DNA from 3 places in the Duganella sp. HH101 genome. Region 1 is predicted to be linked to each of the others. Evidence: riboswitches for the same ligand, from Rfam matches in the RefSeq annotation. Region 1 holds a riboswitch; each other region holds the start of a gene.
The links. A riboswitch is a leader RNA that binds a small molecule or an ion and turns the genes downstream of it on or off. The one in region 1 is predicted to bind cobalamin.

Region 1 (9,896 bases):
CAGGCGTGGAACCAGAAGGGCTACCGCATGTTCCTGGTGCCGCGCGAGGGCGGCCTGCCGCAGCCGCTGCCGATGGAGCACGCCGGCCTGATGAGCTACGCGGCCGACGCGCGCCACATCGCCTACACCCAGGTGCTCAACGATTTCGACGCCCGCAAGCGCTACGACGGCGGCCTGGCGCAGGACATCCACACCTACGACCTCGACACCCACGCCAGCCGGAAGATCACGCACTGGAAGGGCAACGACACGGCGCCGATGTGGTTCGGGCGCAGCATCTACTACTTGTCCGACAGCGACAGCAAGCGCCGCATGAACCTATGGGCCTACGACCAGGACAGCGGCAAGTCGCGCCAGCTGACCTTCTTCACGGATTTCGACATCGACTTCCCCGCGCTCGGCGGCAATCAGATCACCTTCCAGCAGGGTGGCAAGCTGTACGCGCTGGACCTGCCGACGGAGCGGCTGCACGAAATCCGCGTGACGCTGCCGGCCGACGACAGCCCGCCGGTGCAGGAAGTCGACGCCGCCCGCTTTATCCGCGAGGGCGACGCCGAATTCGCCCTGGCGCCCGACGGCGGCGCGGCGGTGTTTTCCGCGCGCGGCGATCTGTTCGCGGTGGCCACCGGCGCCAACGCCGTGACGAGGCTGACCGCCACCAGCGGCGCCGATGAAGAACGTCCGGCGTTTTCGCCCGACGGCAAGCTGCTGGCCTACATCACCGACGTCAACGGCGAGCAGCAGGTCGCCGTGCGTCCCGCGCAAGGCGGCGCGGAGCGCTTGCTGACGCATTCCACGCGCGGCGCCTACTACACGCCGGTCTGGTCGCCGGACGGCAAGACGCTGGCCGTCGCCGACAGCGACAAGCGCCTGTGGCTGCTCACCGTGGCCGACGGCAAGCTGCGCGATGTCGCGCACGACCTGCATCGGGTGATCGACGACGCCGCGTTTTCGCCCGACGGCCGCTGGCTGGCCTACAGCACGCAGGCCGAGAACCAGCAGCGCGGCATCCACCTGTACGACATAGCGGCCGGGCAGGACCGCGTGGTCAGTTCGCCGATGAACAGCGACTGGAAGCCGGCCTTCTCGGACGATGGCCAGTACCTGTACTTCCTGTCGTCGCGCCATGAGCTGCCGGTATCGTCCAGCAGCGAGGAAGCGTTTGCGACCGTCAACCCGCACGGCATCTACGTCACCACCTTGCGGCAGCATGCGCCGTCCGCCGTGCGCGCGCTGCGCGCTTCCGCGCCGGCCGGCAGCGCTGTGGCGGCGAACGGCCAGATCGATGTCGAGGGACTGATGCGCCGCGCCGTGCCGGTGCCTGTCGGGCCGGGCAACTATTCGGGGCTGGCGGTAAAGCAGGGTAACGTTGTCTACCTCAGCCAGCCGATGCCGCTGGTGGCCGGCGAGCTGCCGGGCCAGCACAACGCGCTGCACCTGTACGACATGCAGCGCGGCGAAGACCGCGTGCTGCAGCAGGATGTGGAGCAGTTCCGCCTGTCCGGCGACGGCCGCCGCGTCCTGATCAAACAGGGCGACCAGTGGAAGATGATCGCCACGGCGGCCGGCGCCGCCGACAGCCAGGCGCTGTCGTTCAAAGGCATGACAGCCACCATCAATCGCAAGGAAGAATGGGCCGCGCTGTACCACAAGGTCTGGCGCCTCGACCGCGATTTCTATCTGAGCCCCACGATGAACGGCATCGACTGGCCGGCGGTGCGCAAGGCCTACGCGCGCCTGCTGCCCCTGCTCGGCTCGCGGGACGACCTGAACTACCTGATCGGGCAGTTGCAGGGCGAACTGGCGACCTCGCACATGGTCTACGGCAGCGGCGATTTCGGTCCGCCGCCGAACCGGCCGGCGACGCCGCGCCTGGGCGCGGACTATGCGCTGGACGAGGCCAGCGGCCGCTATCGCCTGGCGCGCATCTACCCCGGCGACAACTCCCGGCCGTCGCTGCGCAGTCCGCTGGCCGAGCCCGGCCTCGATGTGAAGGAAGGCGACTATCTGCTGGCGATCAACGGCAAGCCGCTGGCCGCGCCGCACACGCCAGACGAACTGCTGGAAGGCCTGACCGGCAAGCTGGACCTGCTTGTCGCCGACAAGCCGGACGGCACGCCGCGCCAGGTCACGGTCGATCCGGTCAGGAACGAGATGGCGCTGCGCGAGGAATACATGATCGAACAAAACCGCCGCAAGGTGGAGCAGTTGTCCGGCGGACGCGTCGCCTACGTCTTCGTGCGCGACTTCCATCAAACCGGCGCGGAGCAGTTCGTGCGCCAGTTCTATCCGCAGATGGACAAGCAGGCGCTGATCTTCGATGTGCGCTGGAACCTGGGCGGCTTCACCAGCCAGCAGATCCTGGCGCGCTTGCGGCGCAACGTGGCGGGCCTGTACGTGAACCGCGCCGGCGGCCGCGAGACGCTGCCGGCGCAGCAGATCATCGGCCCCAAGGTGGCGCTGACCAACCAGTTCACCGGTTCCGACGGCGACCAGTTCGCCTACTACTTCCGCGACTACGGACTCGGCAAGGTCGTCGGCCAGCGCAGCTGGGGCGGCGTGCGCGGCGTCACCGGCGCGATGGAGCTGGCCGACGGCGGCTACCTGGCCATTCCCAAGGATGCGCTGTACAGCCCGGACAGCCGCTGGCTGATCGAGAACCACGGCACCGATCCCGACGTGGAAGTCAACGACGTGCCGGGCGAGACGCTGGCGGGCAAGGACGCCCAGCTGGAAGCGGCCATCCGCATGCTGGTCGATGCACTGGACCGTCAGCCGGCGGTGCTGCCGCCTGCGCCGCCAGCCTTGCCGTCGTATCCGAAGGAGGGCGATGTGCCGGGGCCCAGCCTCTAAGCTCCAGCCTCTAGCCGAGGCTTGCGGCCTGCCGCTCCAGGCTGTACTGGCGCGGCGAGCCGCCCATGACGCGCTTGAACGCCGCGCCAAAAGCGCTCTCCGATTCGTAGCCGAGCGACAGCGCCACGCGCGCAATCGGCGCGCTGGTATTGGCGAGCCGGTCGGCGGCCAGCAGCATGCGCCAGCGGGTCAGGTATTCCATCGGCGGCGTGCCGACCTTCTGCTTGAACCTCTGCGCGAAGATGGAGCGCGACATGCCGGCCAGGCCGGCAAGCCCGGCCAGCGTCCAGCGGTGCGCGGGGTCTTGGTGGATGGCGTTGATGGCCGCGCCGATCTGCTTGTCGGCCAGCGCGCCCAGCCAGCCGGCCTGCCCGCCGTGCTCGTCGGACAGGTAGAGGCGCAGGGCCTGCACCAGCATCATGTGGGCCAGCTGCTGCACCACCAGGTCATTGCCCGGCTGCCGTTCGCGCAGCTCCTGCGCCATGCGTTCGACCGCCCAGCGCAGCGCGGCGCGGTCGCTTTCCTTCCACAGGTGGACGACGGGCGGCAGCATGGCCAGCAGGATGCCCACATAGTCGCCATTGACGGCGAAGCGGCTGCCGCCGAGGAAGAAGCCGCCGCCGCCGTTGTAGGTGACGACGCCGCCTTCCTGCGCCGACGAGAACACGGCCGTGGATTCAACGGCCGGCAGCGACAGGTCGCTGGCCAGCCGGAACGTGCGGCCGCTGCCCAGCACGAAGCAATCGCCGGCCGTCAGGTGCATAGCCTCCGGCACGCCATCCACCGCCAGCCAGCACTGGCCCGACACCACCGTGCAGCATTTGATGAAGTTCTGCTGCTGCGAGAAACGGACGGACCAGTCCCCGCCCGCGTCGAAGCCGGCGGACACATAGCTGCGCGGTTTCAGCAATGACAGTACATCCGAGAGTGGGTCCATGGCGTTACTTTAATACATCTTGCCGCTTGCGCGGCTTGCCAACACGAATATATAATTCGTATACGTTTCGTATATAGGATACATCATGGGCATAGTTAACATCGACGACGATCTGCACGACCAGATCCGCAAGGCCAGCACCGTAGGCTGCCGCTCCATCAACGCCCAGGCGGCCTTCTGGGTCAAGATGGGCATGCTGAGCGAAATGCATCCCACGCTGACGTTCAACGAGATCGTGGCGCGGGAGATGCGGGCCGCCGGGGTCGAGATACCCCCCTTGCGGGTGGCGGCCGCATGACCAAGCGGCCGGAAGAAATCGCCTTGATGGCGGAATCGGGCAAGCTGCTGGCGAGCGTGTTCGGCCAGCTGGACAAGCTGGACCTGATCGGCATGTCGACCATGGAAGTGAACGACCTGGTCGACCGCTACATCGTGAGCGAACTCAAGGCGCGCCCGGCCAGCAAGGGGCAGTACGGCTATGCCTATGCGCTGAATTCCTCGCGCAACCACGTGGTGTGCCACGGCGTGCCGTCGGCCGGCGATATCCTGCAGGACGGGGATATCGTGAACTTCGATATCACGCTGGAGAAGAACGGCTTCATCGCCGACTCCAGCAAGACCTACTTCGTCGGCGCCGTCTCGGCATCGGCCAAGCGGCTGGTGCAAACGACCTACGAAGCGATGTGGCACGGCATCCGCACCGTGCGGCCGGGCGCCAGGCTGGGCGACGTGGGCCACGCGATCGAGCGCCATGCGCGGCGCTCCGGCTACACGGTGGTCAAGGAATATTGCGGCCACGGCATAGGCCGCGAAATGCACGAACCGCCGCAGGTGCTGCATTGGGGCAAACCGAAGACCGGACTGGTGCTACAGGAAGGGATGGTGTTCACCATCGAGCCCATGCTCAACCAGGGCCGCCGCACCGTGCATACCGAAGACGACGGCTGGACCGTCGTCACCACGGATGGAAAATTGTCCGCGCAGTTCGAGCATACGGTGGCGGTGACGCGGCACGGCGTGCAGGTGTTGACGCTGCGCCCCGAAGAGAGATCGCCGAACTAAATCACACCGGTTGATGCTGGCGCAATTGCAGCGCCTCGCCGATCATCACCAGCACCGGCCCTTCCGTCGCATCCAATCCTTCGCCCAGGCGCGACAGCGTCAGGCGCCGGATGCGCTGGTCGGCGCGGCTGCAATTTTCCACCACCACCACCGGCAGATCGGGACGGCGTCCCTCGGCCAGCAAACGGGTGGCGGTGCCGACGGCTTCGCGGCCGCCCATGTATTGAACCAGCGTGTCCGTCGCCGGCAGCGCGGGATGGTCCGGCTCGCCGGGCGCGGTGCTGGAGGTGAAGAAGGCCACGCTGCGGGCCACACCGCGCCGGGTCAGCGGCTGCTTGGTGGCGGCGGCGGCGGCCAGCGCGGTGGTGATGCCGGGTACGACTTCGACCTCGATGCCCTCCGCTTCCAGTGCGCGCAACTCCTCGTCGGCACGGCCGAACAGCATCGGATCGCCGCCCTTGAGCCGCACCACCATTTGATAGCGCTGCGCGCATTCGACCAGCTGCTGGTTGATCGCCGTCTGCGCGGTGGAGCGCTGGCCCGAGCGCTTGCCGACCGAAATCAGCTCCGCCTGCGCGCACAGCGCCAGCATCTCCGGCGTCACCAGCGCGTCGTATAAAACCACCTCGGCCTGCGCCAGCAAACGCGCGCCGCGCACCGTGATCAGGTCGGCCGCGCCCGGTCCCGCTCCGATCAAATAGACTTTTCCCAGCGCTGCCATTGCTATCCTTTGAGTGATGTTCCAGGGCGAATGATACCGGCTACCGCACGGTTTGGGTTTCGCTTGGCACGCTATGGGGCCTAGTGTAAGATGCGACGCTTGGGTGCGCCGAATCCCTGCGGGGATAGGCGTTAAACGGGAAACCGGTGTAATTCCGGTGCAGCCCCCGCTGCTGTAAGCCAGACGACTCCGTCATCACGTCACTGCCGTAACACGCGGGAAGACACGGAGAAGGATGAAGGCGAGCCAGAATACCGGCCCAAAAAGTCCAGCACCATTCTCCGGGGTAAGGGGAAGCCGCTGTCGACCGGCTTTCCGTCCGCGCTGCTGTCGACCGTCCTCTCCTGCCCCTGTCCTTGGTGTCCATATCGCCCATTCGACGGGAGGTTTCGAATGCACATCATGGAAGGCTTTTTGCCGCCAGCGCACGCGCTCGGCTGGGCAGCCGTTTCCTTACCTTTTCTGGCCTGGGGCTTGCGCGCCATCGGCCGCGACCTGCACGCCCATCCCGAGCGGCGCATGCTGCTGGGCGTGGCCGCCGCATTCGCCTTCCTGCTGTCGGCGCTCAAGCTGCCGTCGGTGACGGGCAGTTGTTCGCACCCGACGGGAGTGGGCCTCGGCGCCGCCCTGTTCGGCCCCGCCGCGATGGTGCCGGTCGGCTTTGTCGTGCTGCTGTTCCAGGCGCTGCTGATGGCGCACGGCGGCCTGACCACGCTGGGCGCCAACCTGTTCTCGATGGCCATCGTCGGGCCGTTCGTGTCCTACGGCGTGCTGCGCGCCGTATCGGCGCTGGGCCTGTCGCGCTCCGTGGCGGTGTTCCTCGCCGCCAGCCTCGGCGACCTGGCCACGTACGTGACCACCTCGGCGCAACTGGCGCTGGCCTTCCCTGCTGCGGCAGGCGGGTTCGGCGTATCGTTCTTCAAGTTCGCCGGCATCTTCGCGCTGACGCAGGTGCCGATCGCCATCAGCGAAGGCTTGCTGACGGTGCTGGTGGTGAACGCCATGGTGCGCTTCAATTCCCACGAACTGCGCGCGCTGCCGGTGATGCGTTTAAGCGCGCGGAAGGAGGGCGCATGAAGGCCCGTACCTGCCTGCTATGGTTGGCGATCATTTTGCTGACGGTGCTGCCGCTATGGCTGGTGAGCGCGCCGCCTGCGGCGCCCGGCTCTGAAGCACCCGCGATCTTCGCCGGCGCCGACGACCGCGCACAGCGGGCCATCGGCGATATCGCGCCCGGCTACCAGCCGTGGTTCGCGCCAGTCTTCTCGCCGGCCAGCCCGGAAATCGCCTCGCTGCTGTTCGCGCTGCAAGCGGCCACCGGCGCCGGCGTGATCGGCTTCTGGCTTGGCCTGTCCTTCGCCCGCGAACGCGCGCGCCGGGACGCTGCTGCCGGATCGTCCCAGGACCGCCGTGCTGATTGAGGCGTCGGCGTACGCGAGCCGCTGGCGCGACGTAGCGCCGTCGGCCAAGGCGTGGTTTGCGCTGGCCGGCATCGTCGCGGCCTGGCTTGCACGCAGTCCCGCCGCACTGGGCGCACTGGCGACGTTGCTGATGCTGGCCGCGCTGTGCGGCGCACGCGTGAACCCGCGCGCCTACCTGCAAGTGGCGCTGCCGCCGCTCGGCTTCCTGCTGCTGTCCTGCCTGACCATGCTGGTCGGCCCCGACGCCCATGGCCAGTGGGGCCTCACCACCGCCATGCTGCCGACCATCGAACATACCGCCCTGCGCTCGCTCGCCATGCTGGCCGCGCTGCTCGGCCTCGTGCTGACCACGCCCCTGCCGGATCTGCTCAACCTGCTGCGGCGCCTGCGCACGCCCGAGCTGCTGCTCGACCTGATGGTGCTTTGCTACCGCATGCTCTTCGTTATGCGCCAGGCCTGGGACGAAAGCATCACCGCGCAGAGCGCGCGCCTCGGCTATCGCAACTTGCGCCAGGCATGGCGCTCCACCGGCCTGCTGGCGGGCCAGATGGCGGTCCAGGTGTGGCAGCGCGCCGCCGCCCTGCAAATGGCCGCCGACGCCCGCGCCTACCAGGGTACGCTGCGCTTCCTGCCCGCCGTCTATCCGCTGGCTCGGCGCCAGCAGGCGTGGGCCGCGCTGGCAGGCGCGCTGATGCTGGCGATCGCCGTGGGAGATCGTCTGTGAACGCCCCCGTGAGCACGCCGCAGCTTGAGCTGCAAGCCGTCGACCATATCTACCCGGACGGCAGCACCGGCCTGCGCGACTGCACGCTGGCGCTGCAACGCGGCCGCCGCTACGCGCTGCTGGGCGCCAACGGCGCCGGCAAGACCACCGTACTGCAACACCTGAACGGCTTGCTGCGCCCGACCGCCGGCACGCTGCGCGTCGACGGCCAGCCCTTCGATTACAGCCGCCAGGGACTCACCGCGCTACGCAGCCGCGTGGGCCTGGTGTTCCAGAACCCGGACCGCCAGCTGTTCTCCGCACTGGTCGAGGAAGACGTTTCCTTCGGCCCCTTGAACCTCGGCCTGGACGCCGCCGAAGTGCGCACCCGCGTCGCCGCCGCGCTGGACGCCGTCGGCCTGCGCGGCCACGCGCGCCGCGCCGTGCACCAACTGAGCTTCGGCCAGAAGAAGCGCGTCTGCATCGCCGGCGTGCTGGCGATGGAACCCGACGTGCTGCTGCTGGACGAACCCATGGCGGGCCTGGACGCCCCCATGCAAACCGAACTGGCCGCGCTGCTGGACCGCCTCGCCGCGCGCGGCGTGACAGTACTGCTGTCCACCCACGACATCGACTTCGCGCTGCGCTGGGCCGACGACATCCACGTGATGTCGGCCGGCCGCTGCATCGCCTCCGGCCCGGCGCAGCACATGGCGGCGCAGACCGACATGCTGCGCGCAGCAGGCCAGCGTCCGCCGGCCGCCCTGGCGCTGCACGCGGAACTGGTCGCCCTCGGCGTTCTGCCGCAAGGCCCCGCGCCACGCAGCGTCGACGCGCTGCTGGACGCGCTGCGCGCACTACAACCAACAGGAGCAAACGCATGACCGGCATGACCCCCTTCGGAAAAATCTGGTTCGTAGGCGCCGGCCCCGGCGACCCGGAACTCATCACAGTCAAAGGCCAGAAGCTGCTGTCGCAAGCCGGCGCGGTGCTGTTCGCCGGTTCGCTGGTCGACCACGCCGTGACGCTGTACGCGCCGCCCGGCTGCGCCATCCGCGACTCCAAGGACATGACGCTGGAAGAGATGACGGCCTGGCTGATCGAGCAGGCGCGCAGCCACGCCACGGTGGTGCGCCTGCAAACCGGCGACCCGGCGCTGTATGGCGCGCTGATCGAGCTGGCGCGCCCATTGAGCGACGCCGGCATCGAATGGTCGGTGGTGCCGGGCGTATCGTCCGCAATGGCCTCGATGGCGGCGGCCGGCGAATCCATGACGCTGCCGGAAGTGACGCAGACCGTGATCCTCACCCGCGTCGAAGGCCGCACGCCGATGCCGGACGGCGAAGACCTCGCCAGCCTGGCCGCGCACCGCACCACGATCTGCATCTTCCTGTCGATCACCTTGATGCACAAGGTGGAAACCGCGCTGCGCAGCGCCGGCTGGGCCGAAGACTCGCCGGTGCTGGTGGTGCACAAGGCCAGCTGGCCGGGCGAACAGAAAATCGTCCGCGGCACGCTGGCCGATATCAAACAGCGATGCCGGGAGGCCGGTATCGCAAGCCAGGCGATGATCGTCGCCAGCCCCACGTTGGGCGCGCTGCACTGGGAAACCCTGGCGCGCTCCAAATTGTATGACCCAACCTTCACCCATCGTTTCAGAAAGGCGAGCGCATGAACCCAGTACCCCACGAGACGATCCTGATTGTCGGCCACGGCTCCCGCGAGGACTCCGGCAACCAGGAGATACGCGAATTCACCGAGCAATGGCGCGCGCGCCGTCCGGACTGGCGCATCGAATTGTGCTTCATCGAATTCGCGCCGCCTGAAATGAACGCCGCCTTGCTGAGCGCAGCGCGCAGCTCGCGCCGCGTGCTGGTGGTGCCGCTGATTTTGAACGCGGCCGGCCACGTCAAGATGGAGATACCGGAAGCGATCGAGCAGGTACGCGCGGCCTGTCCGCAGACCGAGATCATGCTGGCGCCGCACCTGACGGCTTGCGACCCTGTCCTGGCGATCCTGAAACGCCGCCTGCGCAAGGGCATGAACGCGCTGGACATGCCCGATCCGACCACCACCGGCGTGGTGGTGCTGGGACGCGGCTCGTCCGACCGTGGCGCCAACGGCGAAATGGCCAAGATGGCGCGCTGGCTGCTGGAAGAGGGCGACCACGAACTGGTCGACCTGGCGTTCACCGGCATC
Region 2 (9,896 bases), on a different contig from region 1:
CCAACCGCAAGGAGCGGCTGGACGTGCATGACGCCGAGATGGCGGTGAAGGCGGCCGAGAAAGCCGCGATCGCCGCCGCCAAGGCCGAAGCCTACGCCAACGGCAAGCGCGGCACCTAAATCCGGGGACCTGACCCCGGATTTAACCGAAGCGGAAGCTGCTCACCGCCAGCGATCCCATGAACGCGTCCTCGTGATAGGGGACGCTGGCCGCCTCGTTCTCCGCCGCGCCCAGCGCCACCATCAACGGCAGCAGATGCTCCTCGCGTGGATGCGCCATGCGCGCAGCCGGCGCCTTTTCCCACTCCATCAACTGCGCCGCGCGTTGCTGCGGCGGCAGCGCCATGGTCGCGCGCAGCCAGCCGTCGAAGGCGTGCGAGGCCGCCGCACCCTGGGCGTTGAACGCGCGCAGGTTGTGGTAACTGAGGCCGCTGCCGACGATCAGCACGCCCTGCTCGCGCAAGGGCGCCAGCAAACGTCCCGCCTCCAGGTGCGTCAACGGATCGAGGCCGTGCTTGAGCGACAGCTGCACGATGGGCACGTCCGCATCCGGATACACCGGATACATGGCGCTGAAGGTGCCGTGGTCGAAGCCGCGCTGCGGATCCAGCTGCGCCGGGAAACCGCCCGCATCGAGCAGCTGCTTAACCTGCGCCGCCAGCTCCGGCGCACCCGGCGCCTTGTACTGCACCTCATACGTGTGCGGCGGGAAGCCGCCGTAGTCGTAGATCATCGGCGGCCGTGCCGACGACGACACCGTGAAATCGCGGCCCTCCCAGTGCGCCGTGATCACCAGCACCGCCTTCGGCGTCACGCCGAGCTGGCGCGGGATGTCGCGCAGCGACGCGTCCAGCTGGCCGTACAGATGGCCCACCTGGTCCATCATGAACGGCCAGGGGCCGCCGCCGTGGGAAAGGAAATAGCTGGGCAATGCATGCATGGTAAAGCTCCGGTGTGAGGTTGAACTCACTATAAGGACGGAAGCTGTTGCAATCAATGCGCGAAATGTAGATAGGTCATATCTAAAAAGTTAATGATACGGGGCAGGGGCGTATAATGCCGGGGTTCTGGTGCTTGCCCATGTGCTCACATGTGCAGTTAAACGGGAAACACAGGCCGCCCACGCTCGCAGCGTGACGGCCAAGGTGTGCTGCCCCCGCAACGGTAACGCAAGGCCGCTTGAGCGCCTTGCCAGCCCGGATACCGGCCAGACCAGGGGGAAGCGCGCGTGATGCGATCCGCGCGGCTTCCGTACACTTCCGGCTTGCGGGGACGCAGGCGGATGTCTCTTTTGAAAATGATCTGACATGCACTCCACCGCTTTCCAACCGCGCCTGCTGGCCGCCGCCGTTTCCCTGTGCTTCACCGCCGCCGTTCCCGTCGCCGCCCTGGCGCAAGATGCCGCCGCTGCCGGCGCCACCGCCGGCGCGCAGGTCGCCCAGATGCTGGCACCGATCGTCATCACCGGTTCGCGTTTCGACGCCGACCCGGCGCTGGCCCCGATCGGCGCCACCATCATCAGCGCGGAAGAGATCCAGCGCGCCGGCGCCAACGACGTCAACGCCGCGATCCGCAAAGTAGGCGGCGTCTACGGCCGCCAAAGCCTGGACGGCAGCCCGGACTTCGGCCTGGACCTGCGCGGCTTCGGCAGCAACAGCAGCCAGAACATGGTGATCGTGCTGGACGGCGTACGCCTGTCGGAGAATGAACTGAGCAGCGCCATCCTGTCGACCATCCCGATCTACACCGTGGACCACATCGAAATCACGCGCGGCGGCGCCAGCGTGTTGTACGGCGACGGCGCCACCGGCGGCGTGATCAACATCGTCACCAAGCGCCCGGTCAAGAACAGCCGCCGCGGCAGCGTGTTCGTCGAGGGCGGCCAGTTCCGCGCCGGCGAAGTGCGCGCGTCCGGCTTCCAGGCCTGGGACGGCTTCGCCGCCGACGCCACGCTGGACACCCAGCGCACCGACAACTACCGCGACAACAACGAATTCAAGCAGACCCACTTCAGCGGCGGCGCGCAATGGTTCGACAACGCCGGCCGCGCAGGCTTCCGCTACGAAGGCGCGCGCCAGGACATGCGCCTTCCCGGCTCGCTGAGCGAGGCAGAGTACAACGCCAATCCGCGCCAGAGCAAGACTCCCGACGATTACGCCACGCTCGACAGCGACCGCTTCACCGCCTTCGCCCAGCGCCGCATCGGCGGCTATGAGCTGGCGGCCGATCTGTCGTACCGCAAGAAGAAGGCGGAATCCGCCTACTCCTTCGGCGGCCCGCCGTCGATCACCACCTACGACAGCAAGCAGACTCAGTTCTCGCCGCGCGTGCGCCGCCTGGGCGAGATCGGCGGCCTGCTGAACGAGATGGTGGCCGGCTTCGACTGGACCGTCTGGAATCGCACCACGGCCACCAGCGCCAAGTACTCCGCAGCCGATGCGACGCAGCATTCGAAGGCCCTGTACGTCCGCGACGAACTGCGTTTTGACGCCGCCCATGAAGGCCGCGTGTCGGCCGGCGTGCGCCGCGAGATCTTCAACAAGGACTTCAGCGATGCCGTGAGTTTCGGCAGCACCGGCTACAAAGTGTCGCAAGGCCTGAACGCCTGGGAGCTGCAGGCGAGCTACATGCCAGTCGCGAAGCTGACCGTCTACGGCAAGGCTGGCCAAAGCTACCGTGTCGCCAATTCCGATGAAAACGCCTACACCCCGGGCTTCAACAAGCCGCTGGCGCCGCAGCAGTCGCATGACCTGGAGCTGGGCGTGAGCTATGGCACCGCCGCGCAGAAGATCACCGGCCGCGTATTCCGCCACAACCTGACCAACGAGATCTTCTACGATCCGACGATCTACGCCAACACCAACCTGGCGGCGACCCGCCGCGAAGGCTTCGAGCTCGATGCCGAGCAGCGGATCAACGCCAACTGGAGCGTCAACGCGCACTACCAGCACGTGGACGCCAAATTCACCGAGGGCGCCTACAACGGCAAGGAAATGATGCTGGTGCCGAAGAACACGCTGACCGCGCGCCTGAGCTGGACCCTGGCCACCGGCCACACCGCCGATGTCGGCGTGCAGTGGGTGGACAGCCAGCGCAACGGCGCGGACTTCGACAACAAGTGCCCGGCGCAGATCCCTGCCTACACCACGCTGGATGCGCGCTACGCCCGCAAGCTGGGCCAGTGGGAGTTCGCGGTGTCGGGCCTGAACCTGGCCGACAAGCGCTACTTCTCGCAAGCCTTCAGCTGCAAGGACGGCATCCAGGGCGCTATCTACGCCGCCGACGGCCGCCAGCTGAAACTGTCGGCCCGCTACGAGTTCTGATGCGCACCCCGACCACGACCGTTCGCCCTGCGCAGCTATTGCCTTGGCTGGCGCTGGCCTGCGCGCCGGTGTGCGCTCAACCTGCCGTCACGGTGAAGGACGACGCCGGCAACAGCGTCACCGTCGCCAGGCCGGCGCAGCGCATCATCTCGATGGCGCCGCACATCACCGAACTGCTGTTTGCGGCCGGCGGCGGCGAACGCGTGGTCGGCGTCATGAACTACAGCGACTATCCGGAAGCGGCCAAGCGCATCCCGCAGGTGGGCAGCAACGCCACCATCGACATGGAGCATGTGCTGGCGCTGCGCCCGGACCTGCTGGTGGTATGGAAAAGCGGGAACACCGCCCGCCAGCTCGACCAGCTGAAAAGCCTGGGCATCCCGATCTTCTACAGCGACCCGCAAAAGCTGGAAGAGGTAGCCACCAGCCTGACCCGCCTGGGGCAGCTGATGGACACCGGACCGTCCGCGCAAAAGGCCGCGCAGGACTACCGCCAGCGCATCGCCAGACTGTCGGCCGCCTATGCGCAGCGGTCCACGGTGCGGGTGTTCTACCAGATCTGGGAAAAGCCCATCTTCACGCTGAGCGGCGAGCATATCGTCAGCGACGCGATCCGCGTGTGCGGCGGCCAGAACGTGTTCGCCGCGCTCAAGGTGCCGGCGCCCACGGTCAGCACCGAGGCGGTGTTGCAGGAAAATCCGGAAGCCATCGTCGGCGGCGAGAAGCACGACGCCGAAGCCGGCATCAATATCTGGAAGCAGTACAAGGGCATGCAGGCGGTCCAGCGCGGCAACCTGTTCATGATCGACAGCGAAACCCTGGTGCGCGCCACGCCGCGCATCGCCGATGGCGTCGCCATGCTGTGCGAGCGGCTGGAAGCGGCACGCCAGCACCGGCCTTGATGGGTTTAATGCGGCCATAATTTGCACATCGTGGAAAAGGTGGTAATCTCGCGGCGTTTGCCACTCACCCTCGATGAAGGACTGTCATGCGTTTCCTGAGCTTCCTGCGCCCGCTGCTCGTCACCGCGGCCTTCATGGCCGCCGCCGCCGGCGCCCAAGCCGCCGATTTCAAGAACGGCGTGGACTACAACACGCTGGACCTGCCCAACCGTCCCGACACCGGCAAGAAGGTCGAAGTGCTGGAAGTGTTCATGTACCACTGCCCGTACTGCAACCAGCTGGAAGCGCCGCTGGCCGAATGGGTCAGGAAGCAGGGCGACAAGATCGTGTTCCGCCGCATGCACCTGGGCGAGGATGCGCAAGCCAAGGCCTTCTTCACGCTGGAGGCGATGAACGCGCTGGGCAACGGCATGCACGAAAAGCTGTTCCATGCCGTCCACGTCGAACATAACCGCCTCAACACCGACCAGGCCATCCTCGACTTCGTCGTCAAGAACGGCGTCGACAAGGCCAAATATCTGGAATTTTTCAACTCGTTTGGTGTCCAAGCGAAGATGAAGCGTGGCGTGCAGGTGGCAAACCAGTATAAACTGGACAGTGCTCCGACGCTGGTGATCGACGGTCACTACACGACATCGCCGTCGGTGGCGGGCCATGGCCTGACGTCCACCCCCGAGGTGCACGCAGCCGTGTTTGCAGTGGCGGACAGCCTGGTAGCCAAGTCGGCCCAGGAACGCGCCGGAAAGAAGTAAGGATAGCGCCATGAAAGAAATCAGCGACGAACGCAAGGCGGCCGAGGGCCAGGTCATGAAGATCTACAAGGAGTCTTCGCCTGTCATCGAAACCCTGTTTGAGTGGGCCTACATCAACCACGTCGCCTGGAGCCTGGCGGTGCTGGCGCTGGGCTTCATCGTCTGGCTGGTGATCGCCTTGAGCAACGCCGAGAACCAGCGCAACGCGCTGATGACCAAGCAGTGCTTCGACCCCGTGTTCAAGGGTGAAATCGACAAGAAGTGCCTGCGCACGGTGCACTCGCGCGAGCACTGGTGGGAGCATGTGAGCTACGCGCTGACCCACGTCAGCCCGGAAAAATAAACATGGCCCAAGCCCGCAGCAGCGGGCTTTTTCTTTGATAAGGCAGCTTATGAAACAAGTGATACTCATAACCGGCAGCAGCCGGGGCATAGGCGCGGCGACCGCGCTGATGGCCAGCCGGCGCGGCTACGCGGTCTGCATCAACTACCTGAACGACGCGGAGGCGGCGGGCAGGCTGCGCGAGCAGATCGTCGCCGAGGGCGGCGAGGCCATCGCCGTGCAGGCCGACGTCAGCGTGGAGGCGGACGTGCAGCGCCTGTTCACAACCGTCGACGAGGAACTGGGGCCGTTGACGGCGCTGGTCAACAACGTCGGCGTGCTGGAGCAGCAGTGCCGCTTGACGGAGATGTCGGTGGAGCGCCTGCAGCGGGTGTTCGCCACCAATGTGATCAGCTACTTCTTGTGCAGCAAGGAGGCGGTCAAGCGCATGTCCACCGCCGGCGGCGGGCAGGGCGGCGGCATCGTCAACCTGTCGTCTGGCGCGGCGAAGCATGGGGCGCCTAACGTCTACATCGACTATGCGTCGTCCAAGGGTGCGATCGATGTGATGACGCTGGGCCTGTCGAAGGAGGTGGCGGCCGAGGGCATACGGGTGAACTGCGTCCGGCCGGGCATGATTTATACCGATATCCACGCCAGCGGCGGCGATCCGGGGCGCGTGGCGCGGCTGGAATCCAACGTGCCGATGCTGCGCGGCGGCCAGCCGGAGGAGATCGCGGAAACGATATTGTGGCTGCTCAGCCCACAATCGTCCTACGTCAGCGGCGCCATCATCGACGCCGCCGGGGCGCGCTAGAAAGCCGCCGTCCGCCGGCCGCACGCACGCTGCACGGCATTTTCAACCGCAGCAAGCAGCTGCTTCAACGGCCAGGCCAATTCCCGCGCGGCGGCGGGCGGCGCACAATTTGGGCATCCACTCAACGAAAGGACTGCCCATGAAACGCTCCCTCCTGCCCGCCGCCTTGCTGCTGGCCGGCGCCGTCAACGTTGCCTACGCCGACAACACCACCGACCTCACCATCCAGGCAGCCCGCCGCTACGCCGCCTTCTGGAACACCGGCGACCCGGCACTGGCCGCGCAGGCGCTGGCCCCGGACTTCATGGACCGCACCTTGCCCGCCGGGCGCGAGCAGGGCGTCAACGGCCCGCTGCAAGCGTCGAAAGGCTTCCGCGCCGCCGTGCCGGACCTGAAGGCCGAAATCACCGACATGGTCGTCAACGGCGACCGCGTGGCCGTGCACCTGCATTTCAGCGGCCACTTCACCGGCCAGTTCGGCGCAACCGCCGGCAAGGGCCAGGCGATCGACTTCCAGGCCTTCGACCTGTACCGCGTGGCCGACGGCCGCATCGCCGAGAACTGGCACCTGGAAGACAACCTGACGCTGTTGCAGCAAATGGGCGTCATGCCAGGTCTGCAAAGCGCTCCAGCAAAAACTCAATAAGCAGCGTAATGCGCGGCGGCTGATAGCGGTTGCGGTGATAGAGCAGGTTGAGCGGCGCGCTCTCGGTGAAGTATTCGTCCAGCACCGTCGCCAGCCTGCCGCTGCGCAGATCGCCCGCGATATCGAGGATGGACTTGTACGCATAGCCCTGGCCCGCGATGGCCCACTTGCGTATCACCTCGCCGTCGTTGCTCTGCTGCGTGCGGCGCACGCGCACCGCGCGCTTCTCGTCCGCCTCGTCGTTGCTGCAATAACGCCACTCCTGCATCGGCCCCAGCGCCGTCACCAGCACCAGCGTCGGCAGCTGCGCCAGCTCTTCCGGCGTGGCCGGGCCGCCCGTCTGCGCGATCAGCGCCGGCGACGCGCACACCACGCGCCGGCTCGGCGCCAGCACGCGCCGCACCATCTCGCTGTCGGCCAGCTGGCCGTAGCGGATCGCCAGGTCGATATCGTCCTGCACCATGTTGGCGGTGGTGTCGCTCAGCGTCAGCGCGTACTGCAGCTCCGGGTGCAGCGCGCGGAACTCGTCGAGCATCGGCATCAGCACATTGCGGCCCAGGTCCGACGGCGCCGAAATCTTTACCATTCCGCGCACGCCGTCGCCACCCGCATGCAGGCCGGCTTCCGCCTCCGCCATCAGCGCCATCGCCTGCTCGCTGAAGTGGCGGTACATCTGGCCTTCCTCGGTCAACCGCAGCTGGCGCGTGGTGCGCTCGAACAGCTTGACCTGCAACGACGCCTCCAGCCGCTGGATGCAGGCGCTGGCCGCCGCCGGCGACATGCCTTGCTTGCGGCCGGCGGCGGAAAAGCTGCCCAGCTGCGCCGCGTCCAGGAACAGGCGGATGGTGCTGAAACGATCGGCGCCGTTATCCATGGATCACCACCGTGCAGGTCGTGCCGGCCACCAGGTCGAGGCCCTTGGGCTGCTCGTCGATGTGGATGCGCACCGGCACGCGCTGCGCCAGCCGCACCCAGTTGAAGGTGGGGTTGACGTCGGCCAGCAGCTCGCGGCCGGTGTTGGCGTCGCGGTCGGTGATGCCGTGGGCGATGCTTTCGATATGGCCTTTCAGCTGCGCCGCGCCGCTCATCAGGTGCACCTCGACGGCGTCGTTCACCTTCAACAGCGGCAGCTTGGTCTCTTCGAAGTAGCCGACCACGTAGAACGAGGCGCTATTGATCATCGCCAGCTTGGCCGCGCCGACGGCGGCGAAGTCGCCCGCATGCACGTTCAGGTTGGTGACGTAGCCGGTGACGGGGGCGCGCACCACCGTGCGCTCCAGATTGAGCTGGGCCAGATTGCGCGCCGCCAGCGCGGCCTGGTACTGCGCCGTCGCCGTGCCGACCGCGAATTCCGCCGTCTCCTTGTTCTCGGCCGAGACGATGGAACTGTCCAGTCCCGCGCGGCGGCTGGCTTCCTTGCTGCGCCGGCCTTTCTCCACCTGCTGCGACGCCAGCACGGCGTTGGCCTGCGCCAGCGCGCTCTGGTAGCGCGCCGCGTCGACCACGAACAGCACGTCGCCCTGCTTGACCAGCTGGTTGTCATGCACCTTCACCTCGGTGACGGTGCCGGCGACATCGGCGCTGATGGTGACGACATCGGCCTTGACGCGGCCGTCGCGGGTCCAGGCGGACTCCATGTAGTGGTCCCAGGCCGAACGCCCCATCCACAGGGCGGCGGCCAACAGCAGCATGGTCAGGAAAAAACGGAAGATTTTGGATGCACTCACGGCAGGCTTTCTGATTGAGATAAATTATTTATAATATTTTTGATTATTTGTAGAGCGTCACCAGCAGGGCGCTGAAGATGCAGGCAAACAGGCACAGGCGCACCAGCGCCGGATGCCAGCTGCGACGGTAGGCGCCGAGGTGGCTCAAGGCGCTGTCTAGCGCCACCTGCAACACCAGGCTGACGAGGAACAGCGGCAGCACGCCGGGCAGCAGTACGCCGAAAAAGTCTATCTCACGCGGCATGGTCGGTTTCTCCTGTAGCTATCTGGTCCAGCAGGGACGTGTAAATGGAATGCAGGTCGGTCAGCGCCGTTTGCAGGCGCAGCCTGCGCTCCGGCGTGGCCGAGGGCAGGGCGGCGCGCACGCTGGCGCCGGCGTCGAGTATCGATTGCAGCGCCGTACCGCCGCTGGCGCCCGACGGCGCCCGCAGGTAGGCGGCCAGTTCGCGCACCACCAGTTTCAGCGCCGCCGGCACCGGGCCTGGCTGCGAGCCGGCGATCAGCTGGCGCAGTTCGATCACGGCATGGCCCAGCTCCAGCAAGGTCAGGCCCTGGCGCACCACGGCGCGCGCGGCTTCGCCCGGCGCCGGGCCGGAGGCGGCGTTCAGTTGGCTGAGCAGGTCGCGCACGCGGTTGTCGAAGCGCCGCTTCAGGCGGTACATCGACGCGGTGCAAGCGCCTTGCGCCTCGCGCCACAGGGCGGCGGCAACGTGGTCCTTCTGGCCCATGGTGTGCTCGGGCAGCACCACCTTGAACATCAGGTAGGCCACCGCCACGCCCATGGTCAGCGACAGCTCGCTGCTCATGAAGCTTTCCACGTCGTAGCGCATCAGATTGGTCGGCACCAGCAGCGTCGCGCAGAACATGCAGATGCCGATGCCGACGCCGGCCCAGCGCGGGCTGGTCATCAGGTAGCTGCCAAGGACGAAGATCGGCAGCGCCGCCACGATCAGCGTCGGGAAGTCGTTGGCGCGCGCGACCAGGAAGAATTCGCTGACGAAGGCCAGCGGCGTGGCGAGCAAAAAACCGATCAGCACCTGCTGCACCAGCGCCGTGGGACGCGGCGACGACGAGGCCAGCGCGCAGAAGATGGTCGCCATCAGGATGGCGTTGCCGACGAAGGGCCAGGCCAGCCAGTACCAGGCCGACGCCGTCAGCAGCAGCGTGACGCCGGCGCGGAAGCCGCTGGCGGCGACGATGGCCGGCGGCGTCTTCGGCGTGTAGGAGCCGGGATCGCTGACCTGCTGGCGCTTTTCCTGCGCCAGGCCGTGATACAGGCCGGTGAAGGCCTCCATGTCGCGGGCGTAGCGCTCCAGCAGCTCCACCGCGGTGTCGAAGTCGATTTGTTGCGCGCGCGTGACCGGCGTGCTGGTTTCCGTGGCTTCCGCCTCGGCCAGCCGGCTGCGGG
Region 3 (9,896 bases), on a different contig from region 1:
TGCCGTCGTCGTCGCGCACCGTGATGGCGGCATGGGCGCTTGCCGCCATGGCCAGCATCGTCAGGCTCGCCAGCAGTTTGATCGTCGGTTTGTTCATATTGGTTCCTTGTTGATCCATTCTTTCAATGCCGATTCCAGGCGCTGCCATCCCGCTTCGTCGGGCGGCAGGCCGAGGCGGATGCCGCGCGCGGCCTGCTTGAACAGGCGCACCCATATGCCGCGTTCCGCCAGGTGCTGCCAGAAGGCTTCGGCGCGGTCTTCGCTCCACCATTGAAACAGCGCTGTGCCGGTGGCGCGGATGCCGTGCGCCGCCAGCAGCTGTTGCAGGCGTTGGCCGCCGGCGAGCAGTTGCTGCAGTGTGTTTTGCTGCCATGGCTGGTCGCGCAGGGCGGCCAGGGCGATGTGCTGCGCCGGGCCGCTGACGGCCCATGGGCCCAGCAGGTCGGCCAGCTCGCGCAGCAGGTCCGCATGGGCCGCCACAAAGCCGAGCCGGATGCCGGCCAGTCCGAAGAATTTTCCGACCGAGCGCAGGACGATCAGGCCAGGCTGCCCGCTGTGCGCGGCGACGCTGTTGTGCTGCGCCGTGTCACCGAAGGCTTCGTCGACCACCAGCCAGCCGCCGCGCGCCGCCAGTTGCCCCGCCCATTGCAGGAGCTGGGCGGCGGGGATGCTGGCGCCGGTCGGGTTGTTGGGGTTGCAGACGACGAGGACGTCGCTGTCGGCGACCGCTGCGTCCAGCGCGTCATATGGCGTCTGGGTCAGCGTGTGTCCGTGGCCGCTCCAGTGGTGCGCGTGTTCGGCATAGGATGGCGCGGCGACGGTGACGCGCGACGGTTTGCGCAAGCGGGGCAGGGCCTGGATGGCGGCCTGGGTGCCGGCGACCGGCAGCATCAACGGTGCGCCGTAGTAGGCGGAAGCGGCCAGCGCCAGTTCGGGATCTGGTTCCGGCAGACGGTGCCACGCGTTGCCAGGCAGTGCGGGCGCGGGATACCAGTGGGGATTGAGGCCGGCGGACAGGTCCAGCCAGTCGTCGCGGCCGAAGCGCAGCGCGGCGTCGCGCAGATTGCCTCCGTGTTCAAGCATGGACCATCTCCATCCATGCCGCGACGGCGCAGGCGACGGCCAGCCACAGCATCGTGGTGCGCGCGACCAGGCGCCATGCGCGGCTGATGTCGGCGCCGGTGGCCGGCAGGCCTTCGCCGAGTGGCGGGCGGTGTTCGATTTCGCCGTCGTAGATGGCGGCGCCGCCCAGCTGCACGCCGAGCGCGCCGGCGCCGCTCGACATCACCGGCCCTGCATTCGGGCTGCTCCAGGCCGGGGCCTGTGTGCGCCAGCACTGCCAGGCGCGCAGCTTGCCCTGGAGTCCGGGCGCCAGCAGCACGTAGGACAGCGCGGTCAGGCGTGCCGGAATGTAGTTGAGCGCATCGTCGATGCGGGCGGCGGTGCAGCCGAATTGCAGCAGGCGCGTGGTGCGGTAGCCCCACATCGCATCCAGCGTGTTCGCCATGCGGAACAGTACCGCGCCGGGGCCGCCGGCGACGATGAACCAGAACAGCGTACCGAAGACGGCGTCGTTGCCGTTTTCAAGCAGGGATTCGGCGCTGGCCTTGGTCAGTTCTATTTCGCTGGCGCTGGCGGTATCGCGGCTGACGATGCGGGCGGTCAGCAGGCGGGCATTGGGAAGATCGCTTTGCGCCAGCGCGTCGGCGATGGGCAGGTTGTGGTCGCGCAGGCTGCGCAGGCCGAGGCAGAAGTACAGCATAACGGCGTGTGTGATCCAGATCCAGGGCTGGGCGGCATTGATCCCCACAACTAGCAGTGTGGCGGCGGCGGTCAGCGGCAGTACCGCCAGCGCCCAGGCAAGCGCCCCGCGCCAGAAGCGCAGGCCCCCGCAGTTGAGGCGCCGTTCCAGCGCCATCGCCAGGTTGCCGAAGCCGACCAGAGGGTGCCAGCGCCGCGCTTCGCCCAGCGCCAGGTCGAGCAGAACGCCGGCGACCATCAGCAAGGCGATGACGCCAAAGCTCAAACCTGTCAGCACGAAGATCCTTTTAACACCAGCGGCAGCCCGGCGGCGACGAAGACCGCGCGGTCGCATATGGCTGCCATGGCCTGGTTCAGTCGCCCCTGTTCGTCCATGAAGCAGCGCGAGATGGCGCCGAACGGCATGATGCCCATGCCGACTTCGTTCGATACCAGCACGATGTCGCTGGTGCACTTGGCCAGCGCGCTGACCAGCATGTCCTGCTGTTCGTGGAACAGGGCCGGCAGCGCGATCTCGCCGACCTCCGGATACTCCTCGCCGCCGCTGAACAGCAGGTTGCTGAGCCACAGCGTCAGGCAGTCGACCAGGATCAGGCGGTCCGGCGAGGACCAGCGCAGCAGCTGGTTGCCCAGGGCAAGCGGCTCTTCGACAGTGATCCATTCGCTGGGCCGGCCGGCGCGGTGATGTTCGATACGGGCGGCCATTTCGGCGTCGCCTGCGGTGGCGGTGGCGATGTAGACGACTTCCTTGCCCGATTCGATGGCCAGGCGATCGGCGTATCCGCTTTTACCTGAGCGTGCGCCGCCCAGAACCAGTGTACGTGTCATGCTGCGCTCCTTGAAAACAGGGCGGCGACGGCCGCCGGATTTGATGGAAAATAGGCGTGAAAATACGAAGCTGCCAGAGATCCTACGCGGTACCAGGCTTCACCCTGTACGGCGGATGGATGTTTGATAGTGTACGCCGCAGGCTCCACTGTTGTCTCCAGTTTGGAGTAATGGAACGTGTGTCCGCGCAGGACGCCCTGCGCCGTCGTCAGCCCCTGCGAGCCTAGGCCGGCCAGGCGGGCCTGCATCGCCACAGCCCCGGGCAGCAGGCCGGCCATCGCCCATACCGCGCCGGCCTGGTCGGCCAGCGTATCGGCCAGCGCCATCATGCCGCCGCATTCGGCGACGATGGGCGTTCCGGCTGCATGCGCGGCGCGGATCGACGCCTGCCATGTGGACGCCTGCGACAGCGCTTCAGCGTGCAGTTCGGGATAACCGCCCGGCAGGTACACGGCGGTCGCTTCCGTCGGCACCGGTTGGTCGGCCAGCGGCGAGAAGAAGGTCAGCGTCGCGCCGAGTTGGCGCAAAGTGTCCAGGTTGGCCGGGTAGATGAACATGAAGGCCGGGTCGCGGGCCACGGCGATGGTCTGCCCGGCCAGCAGCGGCGGCTGCGGTTCTGTGGCCGGCGGCACCTCGATGCGCACGGGGCGCAGGCGTTCCCAGGCCGCCTCGTCGAACATCAACTGGTCCGCCAGATTGTCGAGCAGTTGGTCGATGTCGCCGATTTCGCCCGGCAGTACCAGGCCGAGGTGCCGTTCGGGCAGCGATTTCGCCTGGCGCGGCAAGGTCGCAAACAGTGGAATATCGCGCAGCGAGGCCGCCACCATTTTTGCGTGGTTCTCGCTGGCGACGCGGTTGGCGATCACGCCCGCCATCTCCACCGGGCCGTAGTCGCGCAGGCCGTGCACCAGCGCGCCGGCGGTTTGCGCCATGGCGCCGGCGTCGATCACCGCCATCACAGGCACGCCGAATTCGCGCGACAGGTCGGCGGACGACGGCGTGCCGTCATACAGTCCCATCACGCCTTCGATCAGTATCACGTCCGCTTCGGCGGCGGCTTGCGCCAGTTGGCGGCGGCACAGGTCATGGCCGACCATCCACAAGTCCAGCGAGCGCACGGGCGCACCGCTGGCGCGCTCCAGCAGCATCGGGTCGATGAAGTCCGGGCCGCATTTGAATACGCGCACCCGTTTGCCCTGGCGTGCCAGTTTGCGCGCCAGCGCGGCGGTGACGGTGGTCTTGCCCTGGCCCGAGGAGACGGCGGCCACCAGCAGGGCTTTGACTTCGATGTGCGTCGCCATTACCACTCGGTCCCGGCCTGTGCGCCGATGCCGGCCTTGAAGGCGTGCTTGACGACTTCCATTTCGGTGACGGTATCGGCGATGGCGATCAACTCCGGCGGCGCGCCGCGTCCGGTGATGACGACGTGCTGCATCGCCGGACGGGCCAGCAGGTCGTTGATGACGGTCTCCACGTCCAGGTAGCGGTACTTGAGGGCGATATTCAGTTCATCGAACACCACCAGGCCGATCTCCGGATCGGCCAGGAAGCGCTTGGCCTGTTCCCAGGCCAACTGCGCTTTTTCGATATCGCGTTCGCGGTTCTGGGTTTCCCAGGTATAGCCTTCGCCCATCGAGTGGAAGCTGACTTCTTCGGGGAAGCGGCGCAGGAACAGCTCTTCGCCGGTCTGCATCGCGCCTTTGATGAACTGCACCACACCGACCTTCATGCCGTGGCCCATGGCGCGTATCACCATGCCGAAGCCGCTGGAGCTTTTGCCCTTGCCGTTGCCGGTGTTGACGATGATGATGCCGATCTGCTTGTCGGCGGAGGCGATCTTGGCGTCGATGATGGCCTTCTTTCGCTCCATGCGTACGCGGTGGCGCTCGTTCAGTGCTGCGGTTTGTTCGTCGATGTCGCCGGTATTCTGTTGGTTCATGCAATGTCCTCGGATGGGATGAAGATGCTGCGCTTGCCGTGCTGGAGGATGTCGATCGGATGGCCGAGATAATCGCTGAGGATCTCGGCCCGCATCACTTCCGCCGTGGTGCCGGCCAGCCAGCGGCCGTCGCCCATCAGCAGCAGCGCGTGGGTGGAGACGCTGTGCGCCAGCGTCAAATCGTGGCCGATCATGATGGCGGTCTTGCCCTGCTCGCGGCACAAGCGCGCCAGCAGGCTCATAACGCTGACCTGGTGCGCCAGGTCCAGCGCATTGGCCGGTTCGTCGAGCAGCAGCAGCGGCGTATCCTGCGCCAGCATGGCGGCGATGGCCACGCGCTGGCGTTCGCCGCCGGACAAGGTGCGCAGGTCGCGCTCGGCCAGGTCGGCCACTTCCATCGCTTCCAGCGATTTCAACGCGATGGCGTGGTCGTCGCTGCCTTCCCAATAACGGTTGTCGTGATACGGGTGGCGCGCCGACAGCACGGTTTCGATGACGCTGTAGGCGAAGGCATCGCTGCGGCTTTGCGCCAGGAAGGCGCGCTGGCGTGCCAGCTCGGGCAGCGGCCAGTCGGGCAGGGCGCGGTTCTGGATGGTGACATAGCCGCTGTCGGGATCACGCAAGCCGGCCAGGGTCTTCAACAGGGTGCTCTTGCCGGCGCCGTTGCGGCCGATGACGCTCCAGCATTCGCCTTCGCGCACATGCCAGTTCAGATCCGCGATCAGCTGGCGGCGGCCGATTTTTAATGAGAGATTGTGAGTGCCTATCATTATTTGCGCAGCCGGTGAAGTTGATACAGGAAGACCGGGGCGCCGATCAGCGCCGTGACGACACCCACCGGCAGCTGTTGCGGCGCGATGATGGTGCGGGCCAGCGTGTCGGCCAGCAGCAGGAAGCTGCCGCCGGCCAGCGCCGCCGCCGGTATCAGCACGCGGTGGTCCGGGCCGACGGCGAAGCGGCAGGCATGCGGTACGATCAGGCCGACGAAGCCGACGCTGCCCGCGCTGGTGACGGCGCTGGCGGTCAGCAGGCCGGAAACGAAGAACAGGCCCTTGCGCAGCGCGCCGACGCGGATGCCCAGCGTGGCTGCAGCTTCGGCGTGCAGCGCCATCACGTTCATGGAGCGGGCGCTGCGCAGTGCGAATACCAGGGCGCCTGCTAGCACTATCCATGGCAGCGCGCGCATTGGTGCGCCGGCCAGGTCGCCGATCATCCAGAACACCATGCTGCGCAAGCGGCTTTCCGGGGCGATGGACAGCATCAGCGTCACCAGCGCCATGCAGGCGGAAGACAGGATCACGCCGGTCAGCAGCAGCAGGGCGGTGCCGCCGTCGGCCGCCGCGCCGCCGCGCAGGTCGCGCCGGGCCAGCAGATACAACATCATCGAGACGGCGACCGCGCCGGCGAAGGCCGAGGCGTCGACCATCCAGATGGCGCAGCCGAACAGCAGCGCTGCCAGCGCGCCGACCGAGGCGCCGGCGGAAATGCCAAGCACATAGGGATCGGCCAATGGGTTGCGCAGCAGCGCCTGCATCATCACCCCCGCCAGCGACAGGGCCGAGCCGGTGACGAAGGCGGTCAGCGCGCGGCTCAGGCGCAGGTCGAGCAGGGTCGATGCCAGGGTTTGGGTCTGGCCATGCAGCAGTTCACCGATTGCTGCGGGAATGTCAGAGAGGGGAATCGAGACCGAACCGGTCATGCCCGAGAAAATGAGGCTGGCAAACGCGAACAGCACCAACCCGATCAGGGTGATGGCGGCGCGCTGTCGCAGGTTGCGGGAGAAAGAATGCATGCACTGCTTTCAAAAAAGAGAGGCTGCCGGGCGCGCGGCGGATGCGCTCCACGCCCGGCAGGTTACACCATTACTGCTTATTTGTAGCCGTAGCGGATGCCGGCGAACAGCTTGGACATTGGCGTGGCGTAGTTGCGCGCCAGGTCGTACTGTTTGTCGTTGATGTTGTTCCAGCGGACCAGCGCCGACCAGTCACGGTTGAAGTGATAGGTCGCGTACAGGTTGACCAGGCCATAGCCGCCCAGGCGGTTATTGTTGGCTGCATCGTCATAGCGGTCGCCGGACAGCTGGAGCTCCACGCCGGCCTTCCAGGCGCCGGCGCTGTAGTCGGCCAGCAGGTTGCCGTGTTTTTTGGCGCGACGTTGCAGGCGCTTGCCGCTGGTTTCGTCCTTCGGGTCTTGCAGGTCGACGTTGGCGGCGAGGTTGAAGCGGCCCAGTTGCTGGCTCGCGGACAGCGTCAAGCCTTCAAGCAGGGCGTGGTTGACGTTGTAGGCGCAACCGCTGGTGTAGCCGGCGGAGCCGAACGGGCACGGGTTGGTGTTGACCAGCAGGTCGGTCAGGCGATTGCGATAGTAGCTGGCGCTGAGTGCGGTGGCGCCGCTGTCGTAGCGCAGACCGATTTCGGCGTTCTTGCCCAGCTCCGGCTTGTTGCGTGGATTGCCGTAGGACGGGTAGTACAGCTCATTGTAGGTCGGTGCGCGGAAGCTGGTGCCATAGCTGGCGGTGGCGCGCAGCGCCTGCGTGAAGTTGTAGCCATAGCCGAGGGAGCCGGTGGTCTTCGCGCCGTACATCGATTTGTCGCGGCGCGCGCTGGCGGTGAACAGGTTGTCGCCACGGCGGGCGTTGTACGAAGCCGCGAAGGAGTTGGTGGTGCGCTGCGGGTTATCCAGTTTGAAGCCGTTGGTCTCGACTTCTTCTTTACGGTGGCTGTACAGCAGTTGCAGCACGTCGGCGCCGACCTGCACATCATTCTGCCAGGTGAAGTCGGTCTGCTTGGTGTTGATCTGGGAATAGCCGGAAGCCAGGGGGCTGCTGTAGGTGGCGCCTTCGTCCTTGGTCTGCGAGTACTGCACCAGGCTTTGCCAGATCGGCAGGATCTGGTTCTTGCTGTAGATGGCGGCGTTTTCGAGTTTTGCATTCGAGCGCACATCGAAGGCGGCAGCGCCGTTGTCGTACTGGGATTCGAGCTTGCTGTGCAGGAGCAGCGCGCCGACTTCGTGGCCTTCGGCCAGGCGCAGGCCGAATTGGGCTGCTGCGCTTTCGTGGTCGTAGCCGTCCTTGTCGGCGTTGTAGGCTTTGCCGATGGCTGGGCGGGTGGCCGAGAAGCCGTCCGATTTTTCCTTGCCGGCGCTGATCGCGTAGCTGATGCTGTGTTCACCGCCGGTGGCGCCGGAGATCGAAGCGTCGGCTTCGCGGGTGTTGTCGGTGCCGTAGCCGGCGAAGGCGGTCAACGCCGGTGCGCCCTTGCCCTTCTTGGTGAAGATCTGGATCACGCCGCCGATGGCGTCCGCGCCATAAAGGGAGCTCAGTGGGCCGTAGATGATTTCGATATGATCGACGGCGGTCAGCGGAATGGCGCTCCAGTTGGCGGCGCCGGTGGTGGACGAGCCGATACGCACGCCGTCGACCAGCACGATATTCTGGTTGCTGTTGGCGCCGCGGATAAACACGGTGGAGTTGGTGCCGGCGCCGCCGGTGCGGGCGATCTCGATGCCGCGCTGGCGTTGCAGCAGGTCGACGATGGAGCCGGCGCCGGATTCGGCGATCTGTTCGGGGCTGATGGTCACGCTGTCGCTGATCACGTCGGCCAGCGCCTGCGGGTGGCGGGTTGCGGTGACGAGCACGGTGCCGGCGGTCGGTTCGGCGTGGGCATAGGAGGCGGCCATTGCCAGCGCCAGCGACGTCAGGGCCGCTGGACGGGAGATACGAAGGGTCATGATGTAGTTTTTCTGTTAATAGCAACCGGCCGACGTCCCCGTGGGCCAGATTGAACAGAAGCGGAGAACCGGGAATCGCCTGTTGCGCTCATCCAGTTCGTTCGCTTCCACCTGATTTGGCCGGTATCCGGGCTGGCAAGTTAAACCGCCTCACCTTCCCATGCGGAGCACAGTGGTTGTCAGAGGTGGTTTGTCGCGCATGCATTGCGACACTTGCTTACCGTTGCGGGGGCAGCACACGTGGGCCTTGGCTGCGTGAGCCGAGAGCTTCGTGTTTCCCGTTTAACTGCGCATCTGGACAGACGCGCGGGCACCAAAACCCCGTCATTATACGGGTTTGTGCCGCAACGGTCATGGGGCGGCGGTTCAGCTTTGCAGCGTCAGCGTGGCGCCATAGGCGATTTGATGCGGGTTTTGGGCCCCTTGCATGGCCATGTCGGCGGGAGCCAGGCCTGCGTGGCTGGCCGACAGCAGACGCATCGCGCCGGCATGACAGATGATGATGGCATCCCGCTGCTGGCGCTGGAGGTCGGCGTGGAAGGCCGCGATGCGGCAGGCCATTTGCAGCACGCTTTCGCCGCCGCCGGGACGGTATTGGACAAGATCGGCGGCCCAAGCGTCGATGTCGGCGCGGGGGATATCGTCCCAGGGCCGCAGCTCCCAGTCGCCGAAGTCGATTTCCGCGATGCGGGCGTCGAATAGCGGAGGGGCGGATTGCAGCGGCGCCGCCAGTTGCGTAGCCAGGGTGGCGCAGCGTTGTAGCGGGCTGCTATATATAGGGCGGCCGCGCGGCAGTGTGGCTGTCAGCGCGGCCAGTGTCTGCGCCAGTTGTTCCGGCGCGACCGCCAGATCGCTGCGGCCGTAGCACACGCCAGGAGCGATCAGCGGCTGCGGATGACGGACCAGTATCAGCTGCACGGCGTTACCAGGGGAGGGCGCCGTGGTGCATGCTGGCCAGTACGCACAGGTAGAACGCCACTTCGCTGAGTTGCTGCACCGCGCCGAGGCAGTCGCCCGTGTAGCCCGCGATGCGGCGGACGAATTTGCGGGCCAGCCAGATGGTGGCGATGCCGGCCGCGACGATGCCGGTCGCCAGTGCGCTCCAGGTCAGCCATCCGCAGGCGATCATCGCCAGTGCGGGAATGGCAGCGGTGACGGCTGCTAGCAGGAATTCAATGGTGCTCATCTTTTGTGCCAGCGGTTTAGCCTTGCCTTCGGCGCGCGCGTAATCGAGGCGCCAGATCAGGGAGGAGGCCATCAGGCGCGATAGCGGGTGGGCGACGAGCAGTGCGGCGATCGCAGCCAGCGGCGGCAGCATGGACAGCGTCGCGCATTTTGTACCGAGCAGGCAGATGATGCCGATGGCGCCATAGGCGCCGATGCGCGAGTCCTTCATGATCTCCAATACGCGCTCCGTCGTCATGCCGCCGCCAAAGCCATCGCACATGTCGGCGAAGCCGTCTTCGTGGAAGGCGCCGGTGGCGTAGATGCCGGCGGCGGTCGACAGCAGCACGGCGACCGGCGCGGGGAAGATCCAGGCCGCGAGCGCATAGACGCCGGCCGCAATCGCTGCCACCACCACGCCGACCAGCGGGAAGTAGCGCGAGGCCTGGTTCAGCCACGCGGCATCGAACCCCAC

Region 2: it holds a riboswitch for cobalamin, as region 1 does, so the genes downstream of both, DUGA2_RS14835 (TonB-dependent receptor) here and DUGA2_RS06410 (energy-coupling factor ABC transporter permease) in region 1, are expected to answer to the same signal.
Region 3: it holds a riboswitch for cobalamin, as region 1 does, so the genes downstream of both, DUGA2_RS31530 (TonB-dependent receptor domain-containing protein) here and DUGA2_RS06410 (energy-coupling factor ABC transporter permease) in region 1, are expected to answer to the same signal.

Annotation. Positions count from the first base shown of each region.
Region 1 covers NZ_LRON01000003.1:281,730-291,625, forward strand. The annotation lists gene DUGA2_RS06385 (S41 family peptidase) at 1-2,853, shown strand, start outside; gene DUGA2_RS06390 (AraC family transcriptional regulator) at 2,864-3,790, opposite strand; gene DUGA2_RS06395 (ParD-like family protein) at 3,876-4,088, shown strand; gene map (type I methionyl aminopeptidase) at 4,085-4,852, shown strand; gene cobA (uroporphyrinogen-III C-methyltransferase) at 4,854-5,573, opposite strand; cobalamin riboswitch at 5,658-5,851, shown strand; gene DUGA2_RS06410 (energy-coupling factor ABC transporter permease) at 5,967-6,650, shown strand; gene DUGA2_RS06415 (energy-coupling factor ABC transporter substrate-binding protein) at 6,647-6,994, shown strand; gene cbiQ (cobalt ECF transporter T component CbiQ) at 6,984-7,718, shown strand; gene DUGA2_RS06425 (energy-coupling factor ABC transporter ATP-binding protein) at 7,715-8,581, shown strand; gene cobM (precorrin-4 C(11)-methyltransferase) at 8,578-9,372, shown strand; gene DUGA2_RS06435 (sirohydrochlorin chelatase) at 9,369-9,896, shown strand, end outside.
Region 2 covers NZ_LRON01000008.1:117,501-127,396, forward strand. The annotation lists gene ylqF (ribosome biogenesis GTPase YlqF) at 1-119, shown strand, start outside; gene DUGA2_RS14830 (class III extradiol ring-cleavage dioxygenase) at 142-939, opposite strand; cobalamin riboswitch at 1,051-1,226, shown strand; gene DUGA2_RS14835 (TonB-dependent receptor) at 1,307-3,322, shown strand; gene DUGA2_RS14840 (cobalamin-binding protein) at 3,322-4,224, shown strand; gene DUGA2_RS14845 (thiol:disulfide interchange protein DsbA/DsbL) at 4,311-4,976, shown strand; gene DUGA2_RS14850 (hypothetical protein) at 4,987-5,319, shown strand; gene DUGA2_RS14855 (SDR family oxidoreductase) at 5,369-6,115, shown strand; gene DUGA2_RS14860 (ester cyclase) at 6,255-6,761, shown strand; gene DUGA2_RS14865 (LysR family transcriptional regulator) at 6,721-7,635, opposite strand; gene DUGA2_RS14870 (efflux RND transporter periplasmic adaptor subunit) at 7,628-8,488, opposite strand; gene DUGA2_RS14875 (DUF1656 domain-containing protein) at 8,532-8,732, opposite strand; gene DUGA2_RS14880 (FUSC family protein) at 8,722-9,896, opposite strand, start outside.
Region 3 covers NZ_LRON01000042.1:12,000-21,895, forward strand. The annotation lists gene DUGA2_RS31490 (cobalamin-binding protein) at 1-97, opposite strand, end outside; gene cobD (threonine-phosphate decarboxylase CobD) at 94-1,083, opposite strand; gene cbiB (adenosylcobinamide-phosphate synthase CbiB) at 1,076-2,038, opposite strand; gene cobU (bifunctional adenosylcobinamide kinase/adenosylcobinamide-phosphate guanylyltransferase) at 2,032-2,589, opposite strand; gene DUGA2_RS31510 (cobyrinate a,c-diamide synthase) at 2,586-3,890, opposite strand; gene cobO (cob(I)yrinic acid a,c-diamide adenosyltransferase) at 3,890-4,528, opposite strand; gene DUGA2_RS31520 (ABC transporter ATP-binding protein) at 4,525-5,298, opposite strand; gene DUGA2_RS31525 (iron ABC transporter permease) at 5,298-6,320, opposite strand; gene DUGA2_RS31530 (TonB-dependent receptor domain-containing protein) at 6,398-8,257, opposite strand; cobalamin riboswitch at 8,358-8,590, opposite strand; gene DUGA2_RS31535 (histidine phosphatase family protein) at 8,624-9,175, opposite strand; gene DUGA2_RS31540 (adenosylcobinamide-GDP ribazoletransferase) at 9,180-9,896, opposite strand, start outside.